2 regions of the Bacillus sp. ISL-46 genome follow, and region 2 is predicted to be linked to the other one. Evidence: riboswitches for the same ligand, from Rfam matches in the RefSeq annotation. Region 2 holds a riboswitch; the other holds the start of a gene.
What was found. Region 2 has a riboswitch for S-adenosylmethionine ahead of mtnW (2,3-diketo-5-methylthiopentyl-1-phosphate enolase). Riboswitches for the same ligand answer to the same signal wherever they lie in the genome.
Positions count from the first base shown of each region.

Region 1: linked by a shared signal. The riboswitch ahead of metK (methionine adenosyltransferase) and the one ahead of mtnW (2,3-diketo-5-methylthiopentyl-1-phosphate enolase) in region 2 are both predicted to bind S-adenosylmethionine.

Region 1 covers NZ_JAGGQR010000077.1:2,188-9,893, reverse strand. The annotation lists gene asnB (asparagine synthase (glutamine-hydrolyzing)) at 1-1,586, opposite strand, end outside; gene metK (methionine adenosyltransferase) at 1,902-3,101, opposite strand; SAM riboswitch class I at 3,302-3,441, opposite strand; gene pckA (phosphoenolpyruvate carboxykinase (ATP)) at 3,689-5,275, shown strand; gene J7E67_RS27760 (DUF2584 domain-containing protein) at 5,319-5,561, opposite strand; gene J7E67_RS27755 (alpha/beta hydrolase family protein) at 5,599-6,393, opposite strand; gene J7E67_RS27750 (ABC transporter substrate-binding protein) at 6,568-7,533, shown strand; gene J7E67_RS27745 (ABC transporter ATP-binding protein) at 7,554-7,706, shown strand, end outside.
Region 2 covers NZ_JAGGQR010000027.1:94,251-101,956, reverse strand. The annotation lists gene J7E67_RS15530 (electron transfer flavoprotein subunit beta/FixA family protein) at 1-651, opposite strand, end outside; gene J7E67_RS15525 (ZIP family metal transporter) at 1,046-1,780, shown strand; gene J7E67_RS15520 (aspartyl-phosphate phosphatase Spo0E family protein) at 1,840-2,082, opposite strand; gene J7E67_RS15515 (1,2-dihydroxy-3-keto-5-methylthiopentene dioxygenase) at 2,354-2,887, opposite strand; gene J7E67_RS15510 (methylthioribulose 1-phosphate dehydratase) at 2,918-3,547, opposite strand; gene J7E67_RS15505 (2-hydroxy-3-keto-5-methylthiopentenyl-1-phosphate phosphatase) at 3,541-4,215, opposite strand; gene mtnW (2,3-diketo-5-methylthiopentyl-1-phosphate enolase) at 4,212-5,423, opposite strand; SAM riboswitch class I at 5,495-5,603, opposite strand; gene J7E67_RS15495 (pyridoxal phosphate-dependent aminotransferase) at 5,687-6,862, opposite strand; gene J7E67_RS15490 (carbon-nitrogen family hydrolase) at 6,981-7,706, shown strand, end outside.

The sequences.
Region 1 (7,706 bases), on a different contig from region 2:
TTACGTAAGATATACTTCGTCGTTCCATGCACTGTTTTCAGGCTGGTCGGAATTTTTGATGCCACTTCGAAGACCGCTTTATCAAGGAATGGCACACGAAGTTCTAAGGAATGAGCCATCGTCATTTTATCGGCCTTCAGCAAAATATCGCCGCGCATCCATGTATGGATATCAATATACTGCATCCGGTCCACAGGATCATAACCACGCGATTCAGCGTAAAGCGGCTTCGTTATATCAGTGTAATCTAATCCCTCACGATAGACATTTAGTAGTTCGCGCTTTTCTTCTTCGGTAAACATTTTCGCATTACCAATGTAACGTTCTTCCATTGGAGTAACACCGCGTTCGATAAAGCTTTTTCCTCTCATTCCCTCAGGCATCATACCCGCGATCCCTTTTAAAAGCACTTTTCCTGCTTTCGGAATTTTATTAAACACCTCTAATGATTGCGGCTCGTGATAAATATTGTAGCCGCCAAATAATTCATCCGCACCTTCACCTGAAAGAACAACGGTTACGTGTTTTCTCGCTTCACGGGCAACAAAATAAAGCGGGACACAAGCAGGGTCTGCCAGCGGATCATCCATATGCCACATGATTTTTGGAATTTCATTCATATATTCCTGCGGTGAAATCACATAGCTGATATTTTCGACACCAAGCTTTTCAGCTGTCTCTTTTGCGACATCAATTTCACTGAATCCATTATGCTCAAAACCTACCGAAAAGGTTTTAATCGCAGGGTGATATTCTTTTGCAATCGATGCAATAATCGAAGAATCAATCCCGCCAGAAAGGAATGAGCCTACTGGAACATCACTGCGCATGTGCATTTTTACAGAATCGAACAGGACATCTTTAATTTCCTTGATAAAATCAGGTTCTGATTTGTGAACTGGTTTAAAGTGTGCTTTCCAATATCTTTTGATTTCCATTGGTGAGCCAATCTTTTTGGTAAAAAAATGACCTGGCTCTAATTTCTTAATACCATCAGACATGGTGGTTGGTTCAGGAACAAATTGGTAGGTCAAATAATGCTGCAAGGAATCATAGTTAAGAACATCATTTTCGAGCCCCAATAGAATACTCTTTTTCTCAGAGGCAAAAAATGTTCTTTCACCATCTTCAAAATAAAAAAACGGTTTAATCCCGAACGGATCACGCGCCCCATAAAGAGTTTGTTCTTGTTTATCCCAGATGACAAAGGAGAACATTCCACGTAGTTTTTCGACGGCTTTTTCCTTCAAATGGCTGTAGAGTGCAATAATAACTTCGGTATCGGAGCTAGTTGAAAAGGTTAATCCTTCGCTCAATAGTTCCTCGCGCAGTTCTACATAGTTATAAACTTCACCATTAAAGATAATCCAGTGGCGTTCATTTTCATACGTAAGCGGTTGATGACCACTCTCAATATCAATGATACTTAAACGGCGGAACCCAAATTGGATATGATCATCATAATAAAAACCATCATCATCCGGCCCCCGATGAGTTATAATATCGTTCATATTTTTAAATTGTTGTTTTTGCTCATCACTATAGTTTTGTGTTTTGTCGTGTACACAACCGATAAAACCACACATTATGTACTTCACCTCATTCTAAATATCCTTTAAAAGGACGTATTGCTCCAAAGCGCAAACGCCTTGCGCTGGAGCTAGACAGAAAAACATACTCTCTAATACTACCACTTTTTTTATAAAATTTGCACTGTGAACAATAGGCAAATTTAATATCATCATTTTTCACTTCTTTAGACCTGCTTAAACACTTCATTTTTTCAATTATTTGTTACTGTACAGGTAAATAGACGTACGAATAAAAACAGGAGTTACATGTAGTATGTAACTCCCTTTGTATTGTCTAGCTCCAGCGCCAAGGCGCTTTTGCTTTTCTATTTATAGATTTGCTTGTTGGCGTAATGTTTCTACTTTATCTGTGCGCTCCCAAGGAAGATCCACATCTGTACGGCCAAAGTGACCATAAGCTGCTGTTTGTTGGTAAATTGGGCGACGAAGATCCAACATATTAATGATACCTGCAGGGCGAAGGTCGAAGTTTTCACTTACTAGGTCAACTAACACGTCTTCGCTCAATTTACCTGTACCAAACGTATCAACTGCAATCGAAACGGGTCTAGCAACTCCAATTGCATAGGCAAGTTGAACTTCTACCTTATCAGCAAGGCCAGCAGCAACGATATTTTTGGCAACATAACGTGCTGCGTAGGCAGCTGAACGGTCCACTTTTGTAGGATCCTTACCAGAGAAGGCACCACCGCCATGGCGAGCATATCCACCATACGTATCAACGATGATTTTACGACCTGTTAAGCCAGCATCCCCTTGTGGTCCGCCAATAACGAAACGGCCGGTTGGATTAATAAAGTATTTTGTCTTTTCATCGATTAATTCTTTTGGAACTACCGGATTAATAACATATTCCTTCAAGTTACGTTGAATTTGCTCTAACTCAACTTCAGGATTGTGTTGAGTGGAAATAACAATCGTATCAATGCGTACTGGTTTATCGTTCTCATCATATTCAACCGTTACTTGTGTTTTTCCGTCTGGACGTAAGTAATCAAGAACCTTATCTTTACGTACTTCTGTTAAACGGCGAGCAAGTTTGTGCGCTAGTGAAATGGGAAGAGGCATAAGCTCTTTTGTTTCATTACAAGCAAAACCAAACATTAAACCTTGGTCCCCTGCACCAATTGCTTCGATTTGTTCATCAGACATTTGACCTTCACGCGCTTCCAAAGCTTGGTCAACACCCATCGCGATATCTGGAGACTGTTCATCAATAGATGTTAAAACAGCACAGGTTTCTGAGTCAAAACCGAATTTCGCCCGATTGTAGCCGATGTTTTTAATCGTTTCACGAACAATTTTTGGAATATCCACGTAGGTAGATGTGGTGATTTCTCCTGCTACTAGCACTAGTCCTGTTGTTACTGAAGTTTCAGCCGCAACCCGGGCATTAGCATCCCTTGCTAAAATAGCATCTAAAATGGAATCAGAAATTTGGTCACAGATCTTATCAGGATGACCCTCAGTAACTGATTCAGAAGTGAACAAACGACGTTTTGTTGACATCTGAATTCCTCCTATAATATGAGATAATCGAGGTTTTAGGAAGGTTACAGGAATACTTCCTTAAACATCGAGAATTTGATACGGTACTCATTCCCTTAGTATGTAATAAACAAAGGATTTTTATTAGAGACTCTTTTCATAAAGGACTTATACAAAACAAAAAACCTTACCAGAGAGGAAAGGTTGTTCCGGGCCTTTCGCTCTTATCGTTCAAGGTCAAAGCCTTGCGTCAGATTAGCACCTTCGCATCCTGAAAAGGACCTTTTAAGTGGTCAATCTTTTCATACTGCAGGTTGCTGGGTTTCATTGGGCCTGTCCCTCCACCAGCTCAGGATAAGAGAGTATCCGTTCAACTTAGAATAATATCACACTGCCCAACAATGTCAATGAATTTTTTAAGAAATGTTTTTCAACAAAATGGGAAATATACGAAATATGTTAGTATCTTTTATAAATTTTTTTTATATCTTCAATTAAAGTTTTATAATATATAAATCCAGTTAAATAGGATACATCAATTCAGCTAATGTGTTATACTTTTTATATTATTAACAACCTAAAAACGAAATAAAGGAAGGTCTCATTAAATGAATTCTGTTGATACTCCTAATGAATTAAATCAATTGTTAAATGAAAGTCATGTTCATGTGCAATTATCTGTTCCTCAATTAGTTGAGAAAGTCTTAACCCGTCATGAAGGAGCATTAACTTCTACGGGAGCAATTAGTGTCGCTACTGGAAAGTATACTGGCCGGTCTCCACAGGATAAATTCATTGTTTTAGAAGATTCAACTAAAGACAAAATTGAATGGGGAACTACCAATCAACCAATTTCAGAGCCGGTTTTTACAAAGCTTTATCAAAAGGTCATTAATTATTTACAACAGAAAAATGAGATTTTTGTTTTTAAAGGATTTGCGGGTGCTGATAAAAAATCACGTTTATCCATCCAAGTGGTAAATGAATTAGCTTGGCAAAATTTATTTGTACACCAGTTATTTATTCGCCCGTCGGATGATGAACTACTTGCCCATGATGCTGGATTTACCGTTATTTCTGCACCTAATTTCAAGGCAGATCCGGCTATCGATGGTACCAACTCGGAAGCTTTTATTATGATTTCTTTTGAAAAAAGAATTGTTTTAATAGGTGGTACAGAATACGCAGGGGAAATGAAAAAGTCGATTTTTTCTGTAATGAATTATTTACTGCCTGAAAACAATATTTTTTCGATGCACTGTTCTGCCAATGTTGGGATTGAAGGCGATGTTGCTTTATTCTTTGGCTTGTCTGGAACTGGCAAAACAACCTTATCAGCGGATTCCAATCGTCGATTAATTGGTGATGATGAGCACGGTTGGTCCTCCAATGGTGTCTTTAATATCGAGGGGGGCTGCTACGCAAAATGTATCAATCTTTCTCGTGAAAAGGAGCCGCAAATCTTTGATGCCATCCGCTTTGGAACTGTCCTAGAAAATGTAACATTGAATCAGGAATCAAGAATCTCTGATTATGATGATGGAACGTTGACCGAAAATACACGTGCCGCTTATCCGATTGACGCAATTGATAATATTGTTCAACCAAGTATCGCTGGCCATCCAAATACGATTGTCTTTTTAACCGCTGATGCATTCGGTGTCTTGCCTCCAATTTCAAAATTAACAAAGGAACAAGCAATGTATCACTTTTTAAGTGGCTACACCTCAAAACTAGCCGGAACAGAGCGTGGAATAACGTCACCACAAGCTACCTTCTCCACTTGCTTTGGTGCTCCATTCCTGCCGCTGCCTGCGACTCGTTACGCAGAAATGCTCGGTGAAAAAATACTTGAGCACAATGCCAATGTTTTTCTTGTCAATACTGGCTGGACCGGCGGCGAATATGGGGTCGGTAATCGAATGAAACTTTCCTACACGCGCGCTATGGTTGAAGCCGCTCTTGAGGGAGAATTAAACCATGTGGAGACTGTCAAGGACGCGATCTTTGGATTAAATATCCCGCTCCATATTGCAGGTGTACCAGACGAAGTCCTACAGCCGATTAAAACTTGGTCGGATTCGCAGGCATATGAAAAGAAAGCAAAGGAATTAGCCGCAAAGTTCCGCGAAAACTTTAAAAAGTTCACTAATGTTTCACGTGATATTGAAGAAAAAGGCGGACCAATAGCATAATATCGAAAGCCCATATCGATTCGATATGGGCTTTCTAATCTCATTAGTTAGTCGAATTTAATGATATTAATTGATAGGTTATGGTCGTGCTGTTATTTTGCAACTCGACTTTTTTTATCAATGCGGTACCACTTGAATCACTATCGATTGTTTTTCTTACATCAATCGGAATCTCAATTGGATAAAGTCTGTACCCTTCTTTTTCTAGCAAAAAGACGTTTTCCTCCACTCGTTTTTCTCTACCTTTAGTTACAATCATCGTATTTAACTCAAGAGGCATACCCATAAACATCCGCTCCTCTACTTGTAATACCTATATATTATCATCTTTTACGGTGACTTTTCATCCACTTCGTTAAATCATTCACGACTTTTCTATTTACTGCTGGTGGGAAGTAATGTGTAAATTCGTTAAAATACCATGCTTCGACTGGTTTTTCTACTAACCTCAGCCTTCTTTCAAGACGATACGCGTGCTCCACCGAAACATTTCCGTCTTTAGCACCATGGATAATCAGGACAGGGGCTTTGATCTTTTCTATTTGATAAAGAGGGGTCCTGTCTTGATACCGTTCCGGAAATTTCTGAGGGGTTCCGCCAATGACCCTCTTCATCATTCTCCGTAAATCTTTACGTTCCAAATAGGTGAGGGACATATCACTGACCCCGCCCCAGCTGACAACAGACGCGGTCTCAGGGAATTCAATTCCTGTCAAAAGCGCCATTACACCACCCCGCGAGAACCCAAATATATGTATTTCACGTACTCTGGGCATAGATTTTAACAGCAAAAAGGCGCAAAAGGCGTCTTCCCTGTCGTCCCCGGCAAAATCCTCATTGCCTTCCCCACCCTGATTTCCACGATAATAAGGCGCAAAAACAACAAAGCCCTCAGCTGCGAACTGGGCAATCCTTGCTGGTCGAACTTTACCAACATTTTTAATGCCGCCGCGTAAATAAAGGAATCCATCATACTCACCTTCCCCAATCGGTTCCGCAAGCATGCCTTTCACTCGTAATCCATTGGAAAGGTAAGTGATTACTTTTAATTCAATATTGGGATTTGGAGAAGGAAAGCGCGTGATATCAACAATCTTTCCATCATTGTATTGGCTCATCAGCAAAACTTCCCTTTTTTATAAAATTTATTCTCTCTAGGCATTCACACATTTTTCTCCTCTTCATACGATATCTTAGGCAATTAGCCCAGATTTTTTATGATAAATAAGGAGGCTCGCTTCATGAAAAAATCGTTAAAGTTCAGTTTCTCCTTTCTGCTCATCACTATACTTATGTTTTCACTTGTCGCTTGTAATAGCTCCACAAAAAATGAAACAAAGAAACTTGAGAAAGTTCGAATCGCTGAAGTTACCCGGTCCATTTTCTATGCCCCGCAGTATGTTGCCCTAGCCAAAGGATTTTTCAAAGCTGAAGGTTTAGACGTCACGCTAACAACAACACCCGGCGGCGACAAAACCATGACCACTCTGATTTCTGGGGGGGCCGACGTTGCCCTAGTTGGTTCAGAAACATCGATTTACGTTTATGCCCAAGGAGCAAACGACCCCGTCATCAATTTTGCACAATTAACCCAGACCGATGGTACTTTCCTCGTTGCTAGAGAAAAGATTGATAATTTTTCATGGGACCTCTTAAAAGGAAAAACCTTCTTAGGGCAACGTAAAGGCGGCATGCCACAGATGGTCGGTGAATTTGTTTTAAAAAAGCATGGAATTGATCCTCAAAAGGATTTGAACTTAATCCAGAACATTGATTTCGCTAATATTGCCAATGCCTTTGCTTCTGGAACGGGCGAATTTGTGCAATTATTTGAGCCAACGGCAAGTATTTTTGAAAAAGAAGGAAAAGGTCATATTGTTGCTTCCTTCGGTAAAGAGTCTGGCCACGTACCATATACTACGTTTATGTCCAAGGAAAGCTATATGAAAGAAAATAAGGGAACGATTGAAAAGTTCACTCGAGCAATTTACAAAGCTCAACAATGGGTAGCGTCGCACAATGCTGAGGAAATTTCAAAAGCGGTGGAACCGTTTTTTCCAGATACAGATTTAGAAATTATGACCACTGTTGTTGAGCGTTATAAAAATCAAGGATCTTTTGCAACAGATCCTATCCTTGACCAAGAGGAGTGGAACAATCTACAAAACATCATGAACGAAGCAGGAGTACTGCCAAAAGAAGTAGATCATCAAACACTTGTAAATACAGAGATCGCTGACAAGATAATAAAAGAATAAAGGAAAGGGAGGCCGTTCTTATGAGCTTTTTGACCGTTCAAAATATTCATCACACCTATTTTACTAAAGCCTCTGCCACCACGGCCCTCTCCGATATTTCATTAACAGTGGATGAGGGCGAGTTTGTCTCCCTCCTCGGCCCCAGCGGCTGTGGTAAGACGACTCTGCTTTCC
Region 2 (7,706 bases):
TACATTTTCAAAGTCACTTACTGCCCAAATAATTGGTTCGTACCTTGCCGCTTTAATCATGTTCGGCATTGGCGAATAGTCGATCTCATTAATTTCTTTTTCAACCGTCAATAAACATGGAAGATTGGATTGAATCAATTCATAGCCATTGGTTAATTTCCGTTTAATAAGAACGGTGTTTTCTTTCTGATTGACTTCAGGCACTTCAATTACATTAGTTATTGGCGGGATATCCATTCTTCTTGCAATACCAGGTCCAACTTGTCCTGTATCACCATCAATCGCGTGCTTCCCACAAATAATCATGTCAACTGGGTGTTCCTTATTGATTTTTTCTAAAGCTTTCGAAAGCGCATAACTAGTTGCCAGTGTATCTGCCCCTGCAAAGGCACGGTCAGAAATTAAATATCCTTTATCAGCACCTATTTCCACACTTTTCTTGATAATATCAGTCGCTTGCGGTGGTCCCATTGATAAGACGGAAATGGTACCTCCTGTTTTTTCCCTAATTTTTACGGCCTCCTGAACTGCATGGGCATCGTAAGGGTTCAAGATGGCTGGTGCACTGCGACGGTCGAGTGTGTTGGTTTTAGGATTAATTTTAATAATTTTTGTATCTGGTACTTGTTTGACACATACGACAATATGCATGTAGGACTTTCCCTCCTCCATATGATCTGAGATTATTGAAAGCGTTTGCTTCCTATGGTTTAAAAATGCTTTTATTTACGATATATGAATCGCAACACAAGCATAGTACCAAACAGTGATAGTTTTCTTTTTTTCTTTCTCGATTTAACCTAAAACTAGTGATCATTTAATATTCTTAAAAATCTTATGCAGTAGCTAAGTAGTAGTTTGTAAAAGTTGAAGTTATTACAGTTTGTGGTAAGATATGTAGTTAATCGTGATGTGAATATTAGATAAAGTAGTACTAATATAACTATATGAAATATTAAGATATAAACAATGATAAAAATCACAGCTACTGTCTAATATTGTAGATATTTGATTTGGATTAATTGGACAAGAAAGGAGATGTGTGATGACTGAAGTTATTTTTGGAAGTGTTCTTTCGGCGTTATCTACGGGGGCAGGGGCACTAATTATACTATTTATTCCTCATTCCATTACACATCGTTGGAAGGATGTTTTATTAGCATTTAGTGCAGGAATTATGATGGCAGCTGCTACGATTGGGTTGATCCCTGAGGCATTAAGAACAGGAGGCTTTGGTTCACTTTTTGTAGGAGTTTGTTTAGGAGTATGGGTGCTGACTCTTTTGGAAAAAAATATCCCTCATATTGACTTACAGCATAACAAAAAGGGAATTCAATTTGATGAGAAGGCGTTGTTAATTATATCTGCAATTACCCTTCATAATATTCCTGAGGGATTGTCAGTTGGCGTAAGCTATGCATCCGAACAGGGGGAAACTGGAAATTTAATTGCTTTAGCAATTGGGTTTCAAAATGCGCCGGAAGGCCTACTTGTCGCATTATTTTTAATCAATCAGCGAATTAGTAAACTGAAGGCCTTCATTATTGCAACCTTAACTGGAGCCATTGAAATCATTACTTCCTTTTTAGGGTATTTTTTAACCTCATTTGTTCAAGGGCTAGTCCCCTATGGTCTATCATTTGCTGCTGGTGCCATGTTATTTATTATTTATAAAGAATTAATTCCTGAAAGCCATGGCGACGGAAACGAGCGGGTATCCACCTATGCGTTTATCTTGGGGTTGCTTGTCATGGTGTACATTATTGATATTTTTTCATAAGTAATTATTTTACTAATCGGTTGAACAAAAAAAAATATCACTCTCTTACATAATTATCATTAGACTAAAACCTTCGGCCAAATCATGATCATTTGTTTAAAGGCAAATTTAATTTCTTCATTTGGCCTGGAGATTTGGTCCATTACTTTTTGATACTCATTTATTAATTCATCTAGCTCCTGGCTATATTTTATTGTCATCTCATTGGTAAATCCCTGTGTATTGGCGCTATTTATCATTAATTCCCTTTTAGCCTTTATCTCTTCAATCATTTCATTATGGGTATTACTATACTCGCACACAATTATCCCCCTACCTCTTACTCTATTACTGTAAACAACGAAAAATTAGACTACTTGATGAATTATGACAAGAATTTTTATAAAAGTAAACACAATCGCAAAAGTAGACAAAACATTCTATTTCTTTCGTTTTTCGACAAATTCCTCAAATAAATTCTTGTTTTTACGACAAAATTCATCTAGTTTGCAAGCGCTTTATTCTATTTCACCATACTTATATACATAATAAAAAAACTGGCTTGCAATAATCTGCAGCCAGTTTTAGTATCTGTTATTGATTTACTTCTTCTTTTTCGTAAATAGGTACCCATCCCTCGGTGGTAACAAAAATCCTTACAGCAACCACTTTCCGATCTTCTTCAAGGGTAAAATAGTGCCTTGTATTTTCAGGTACAGAAATCAAGTCTCCTGGATTGAGATGTACTTCAAAGAACTCACCATCTTTACCTTGGATAACAAAGACACCGTGGCCGCTGACTATGAAACGAACTTCATCATCTGTATGATGATGCTCATTTTTAAAGTTTGTCAGTAATACATCCAAATTTGGAGTATTTTCTGATAAAGAAATGACATCTTTCGCTTTGTAGCCACGTCTAGCAGAAATATCTGCGATTTCGCCTTCAAATGCAGCTAGAATTTCTGCCTTTTCTTCATCGCTTAAAAGATACTTTTCTACTAGTTCAGCGGGAAGCTTACTAATATCCCAATTTTCATAAATAACTTCCTGCGACTCCAGAAAGCTTGCAACCTCTTCTTGTTCATGAATTTGCTCTTCTCTGGTTTGAAAAGTAATATATGCCATTCTTCATCATCCTCTCATTTTTAATATTTTTTACACTAGTTTAAACAATTGATATGGTTTATGCTCTAGTAAGCGTAATTGGTAGCGGAATAAAAACTCTGACGCTTCAAGGATTTTTTTAGCCTCAAAGGCATTTCTCCCCCATACCGTTATTCCATGGTTGCGAATCAAGATAGCTCCAGTATCTCCTGAAACATGTTCAGAAAACTTATTGGCAAGTGTCGGGATATGGGCATCATTCCGAATGATTGGTATTGTTAAGACTGCGTCCTCTTCCCACTTATCAAAAGCCTTGATCAACTCTTGGCCTTTAAATGTGACCTCACCATTATCACCATAAACTTCTGAGATCACATTATTATCAATCGTATGCACATGGAGACTGCAGCCAGCATTGGTTCGACGGTAAATTTCGACATGAAGAAGTGTCTCTGCTGAGGGCTTTAAATGTGTTTCTTCAACTGCACGGCCAAATTCATCAACGAGTAAAAAATCTTCATCTGTTCGCTTCCGTTTATCCTTTCCACTTGCTGTTACTAAAAATTGAAGCGGATGATTACTTACTTTAATCGCCAGGTTACCGCTAGTACCCATAAACCAATCACGCTCAGCTAACTCATCCTTTACATCGGCTAATTCGTTCCATCTTTCATTTAGCATGTTAGTTCATCCACCTCAATTCTTTTGTTAATCTCCTCGATACAATCGAAAAAGGAAGTAAATCCTTGATGATTGATTCCCCATTCCACACATTTTTCCTGAAGTAAATCTCTTGCTAACACAAAGTCCGCATGTTTTGCTGCCTCGAGATCGGTTACCGAATCTCCAATAACAATTTTGAAACGGTTTTCCTGAGTGTTTAATTTACGAATAATACTTGGTTTACAACATCCGCAATCATTGTTACATAATGAATCACATTCATTCGGCCATAGAATTTTTATTCTCTCGTCTGTAAAATCCGATTCATTGCAATAAACTCCATCAAATGGACCATATTTCTCCAAGATTGGATAAACAAAGAAGTCAATACCGCCACTAACAATGTAAAATGGAATACCTTTTGCACGCGCAAATTCAACAAACTCTCCAAATCCTGGGCGAATCTTTGCATTTTCAATCGCAAACTCAGTCAGTTCATCCTTTAACCTACTTGGTAATAAGGAGAATAGTTTCCCAACTCCCTCATTGATCGAAATCTCACGTGAGAGGATTTGATCTTTGATCCGTTCCCACCCTTGAGGAGCAAACTTTTCCATCATGCTAATGATGTTATCACTTTCAGTTACCGTTCCGTCAAAATCACAAAAAATCACTGGTTTTGTCATACGGTCACCTCTGCATTACCCCATAGTTTTAGTGCCGTATGGAGCTCAGGATGCTGTTTTGCACCTTCGGCTAATAATTTTCCTTTAAGATTGGTATCAATCGCTTGACGGAACGCAAGGCCCCCTCCGCGTGCACCCTCTGGATGGCCATGGACCCCTCCGCCTGCATTAATGACAGAATCATTACCGAAGTCACGAATTAATAAAGGAACCAAGCCTGGATGAATTCCCGCTGATGGAACTGGGAATGACTTTTTAAAGGCATCTTCTACGGTTAACTCACTTGCAATCGACAGTGCTTTCGTCTTCTCTAACGCCACGGTTCCATATGGGGATGGGAACAACGATAAATCAGCACCAGCATAACGAAGCAACTTTCCAAGCAATAATGAATGGGATAATCCATAAACTGGAGATGATGTAAAAGCACCACTAACTGCAGGATGTGCCATAAGCGGTAAGGCAATTTCATCGTCTTCTCTTAATTCCTGCAGGACGTCTATGCCATAGGAAAACACATTAAACAGTAAGAGGTCCGCTCCAAGCTCTGCAGCCTTCCTTGCTTTTTCCTTCAGCTGCGATGTTCTACCCGTTAGGTTAACTGCATACAAAGTTCGATGTCCTGTTTGGTCAAATACTTCTTGCAATGCCTTTTTTCCTTCGACAATTCTTTTTTCAAATGGTGTCAGCTCATTTTCAAAAAGGATTTCATCATCCTTCACAAAATCTACACCACCAAGGGCTTGTTGCTTTAATTGCTCAACTAAAAATGCGAGATCTTTACCGAGCACTCCTTTAAAGATACTCATTAAAAGCGGTCTATTATAAACGTTTAATTTCTTCCGAAGACCTTCAATTCCAAACCTTGGGCCAGGGAACTGACTCTTTAATCCATCATCAAACTGCAAATCTAGTAATTTTATTTTTCCATCTAATGAAAGCTTACCGAAAACGGTTGTTAAAATAGCAGGCAGGTCATTAGAAAAATTAATCGCTGGATAGGCTATGCGGATTAAAGATTGGTCACCTTTTTCTGCAGGTATCGTTTCAACTGATACCACACTGCCTTTATGCTTGCGTAATTGGCTTTGCTCTAGTTCAGGCAAGTTCGTCCATGAACCTACAGTTAATCCAAGTGCAATCTCTTCAGCCTTTTTGGTTGGTTTTTTTTCATCATGCAGTAAATATGTAGCAATTATTTTAGACATTCAAAAACACGTCCTTTCAAAAAACATAAAAACCTCTTCAACAAAGAAGAGGTTAGCCGCAAACTAACATCTTCTCATCTATCAGCTTGTTGCTGCAAGAATTAGCACCGTGCCTAAAACTGGTTTAAGTCGGTTGCCGGGCTTCATCGGGCTTTTCCCTCCGCCTGCTCTTGATAAGAAAACGATTCGTATTTTATAAAGTTTTTAATGTTGTTTAACTTTAATTTGCATTATCTCAAGAAAAATATAAAATGTCAATCGATTTAACAGAATATTTCCAAACGACTAATTCTTTCAACAGCTTCGGCTAATCGTTGTTCTGATGTTAATAACCCAACACGGACATATCCTTCTCCAAATTCTCCAAAGCCAATTCCCGGTGCAACCATGATATGTGCTTGTTCGAGTAAAATGTTAGCAAATTCCTCAGATGTTTTGCCCTCAGGAACTTTGAGCCACGCGAAAAAGGAACCCTTTGGCGCGGTGACCTTCCATCCCAATGAACGAAGCCCATCAATCAATACATTACGTCTTCGCTCATAAAGATCGTTTAGTTCCCGTACACAATCCTGAGGGCCCATTAAAGCCTCAGCCGCTGCCTCTTGTACAGCTCCAAATAAACTAACATAAAGATGGTCCTGTAAAAGTTCAATGCTTGAAATCACACTCTCATTCCCAACAGCAAAACCAACACGCCAGCCTGCCATATTAAAGGTTTTTGATAAAGTATATATCTCTATCCCAACCTCTTTAGCCCCTTCAACCTGCATAAAACTTATTGGTTTTTCACCATCGAAACCAATAGCACCATAGGCAAAATCATGAACAACACAAATATCATGATCTCTAGCTAGCTTAATAGTCTCATTAAATAATTCATGAGTAGCTGTAGCTCCTGTTGGATTATTAGGATAATTGAGGAACATTAACTTTGCTTTTGATAAAACAGACTTATCCAGTTCGCAATAATCCGGTAGAAAGTTATTTTCCTCTCGTAACGGCATCGTAACCATTTCAGCTTTTGCAAGAGCAACCCCAGACCAATAATCCGGGTAACCGGGGTCAGGTACAAGGATGGTATCCCCCGGATTTAATATGCATTGAGGAATTTCGACAAGTCCTGCTTTACCCCCAAACAAAATCGCCACTTCTTTATCCGGATCAATGGTCACTCCATATTCTCTTAAATAAAAATCAGCGGCAGCCTGTTTTAAATAACGATGTCCCTGAAAAGGAGAATATTTATGATTTAATGGATTCGCTGCTGCATCTTGAAGTTTTTTAACAATATGAGAAGGCGTTGGCTGATCAGGGTTGCCTTGCCCTAAATTAATCACATCAAACCCTTGTGAAATATATTCCCCTACTTTTTTAACAAGTGAAGCAAAAAATTGCTTCGGAAGACTAGTTAATAATTCTGATGGAGGAAATTGCTTCATTGTTCTCACCTGCTTAATTTTTTATAAGAATCATTGTGAAATTCTAGTCACAAATGATATAACTTTTATAACGGCTTGTAAAGAAAAAATTCCGAAATTTCAAACGAGGTGAAGATTCGTGAAATTAAAAATTTCATGTCTGCAAATGGATATCGTCTTCGGTGATCCCAATAAAAACTACCAAACTGCCGAAAGACTCATTGAAAATGCACTGACTGAACAACCCGATATCATTGTCCTTCCGGAACTATGGACAACGGGATATGACTTGACGCGCCTGAATGAAATTGCAGACCCAAAAGCAGTACAAACGATTGAATTTCTCAGAAAAGCAGCACAACAAAATCAGGTTCATTTCGTTGGCGGCTCAGTTGCGAACCGTGAAGAAACAGGAGTAAAAAATACTCTCCTCATCATCAATAAAGATGGCACGCTTGTACACCGGTATAGTAAACTACATCTTTTTAAACTCATGAATGAGCATGTTTTCTTAGAGCCTGGCGCCGAGAAGGGACTTTTTCAACTTGATAATCACCATTTTGCTGGGGCTATCTGTTATGATATCCGGTTTCCAGAGTGGATACGCGCTCACACATCCGAAGGTGCAGAAGCACTGTTTGTTGTGGCCGAATGGCCTGCACCTAGATTGTCCCACTGGAGGGCCCTTTTAATTGCAAGAGCAATTGAAAATCAATGTTATGTAATTGCCTGTAACCGTTCTGGAAATGACCCGAATAACCATTTTGCTGGTCACTCGATGATTATTGACCCGTGGGGTGAGGTTATTGCTGAGGCTGGAATGAAGGAAGAAATCCTATCGGCTGAAATTGAGATGGACATAGTC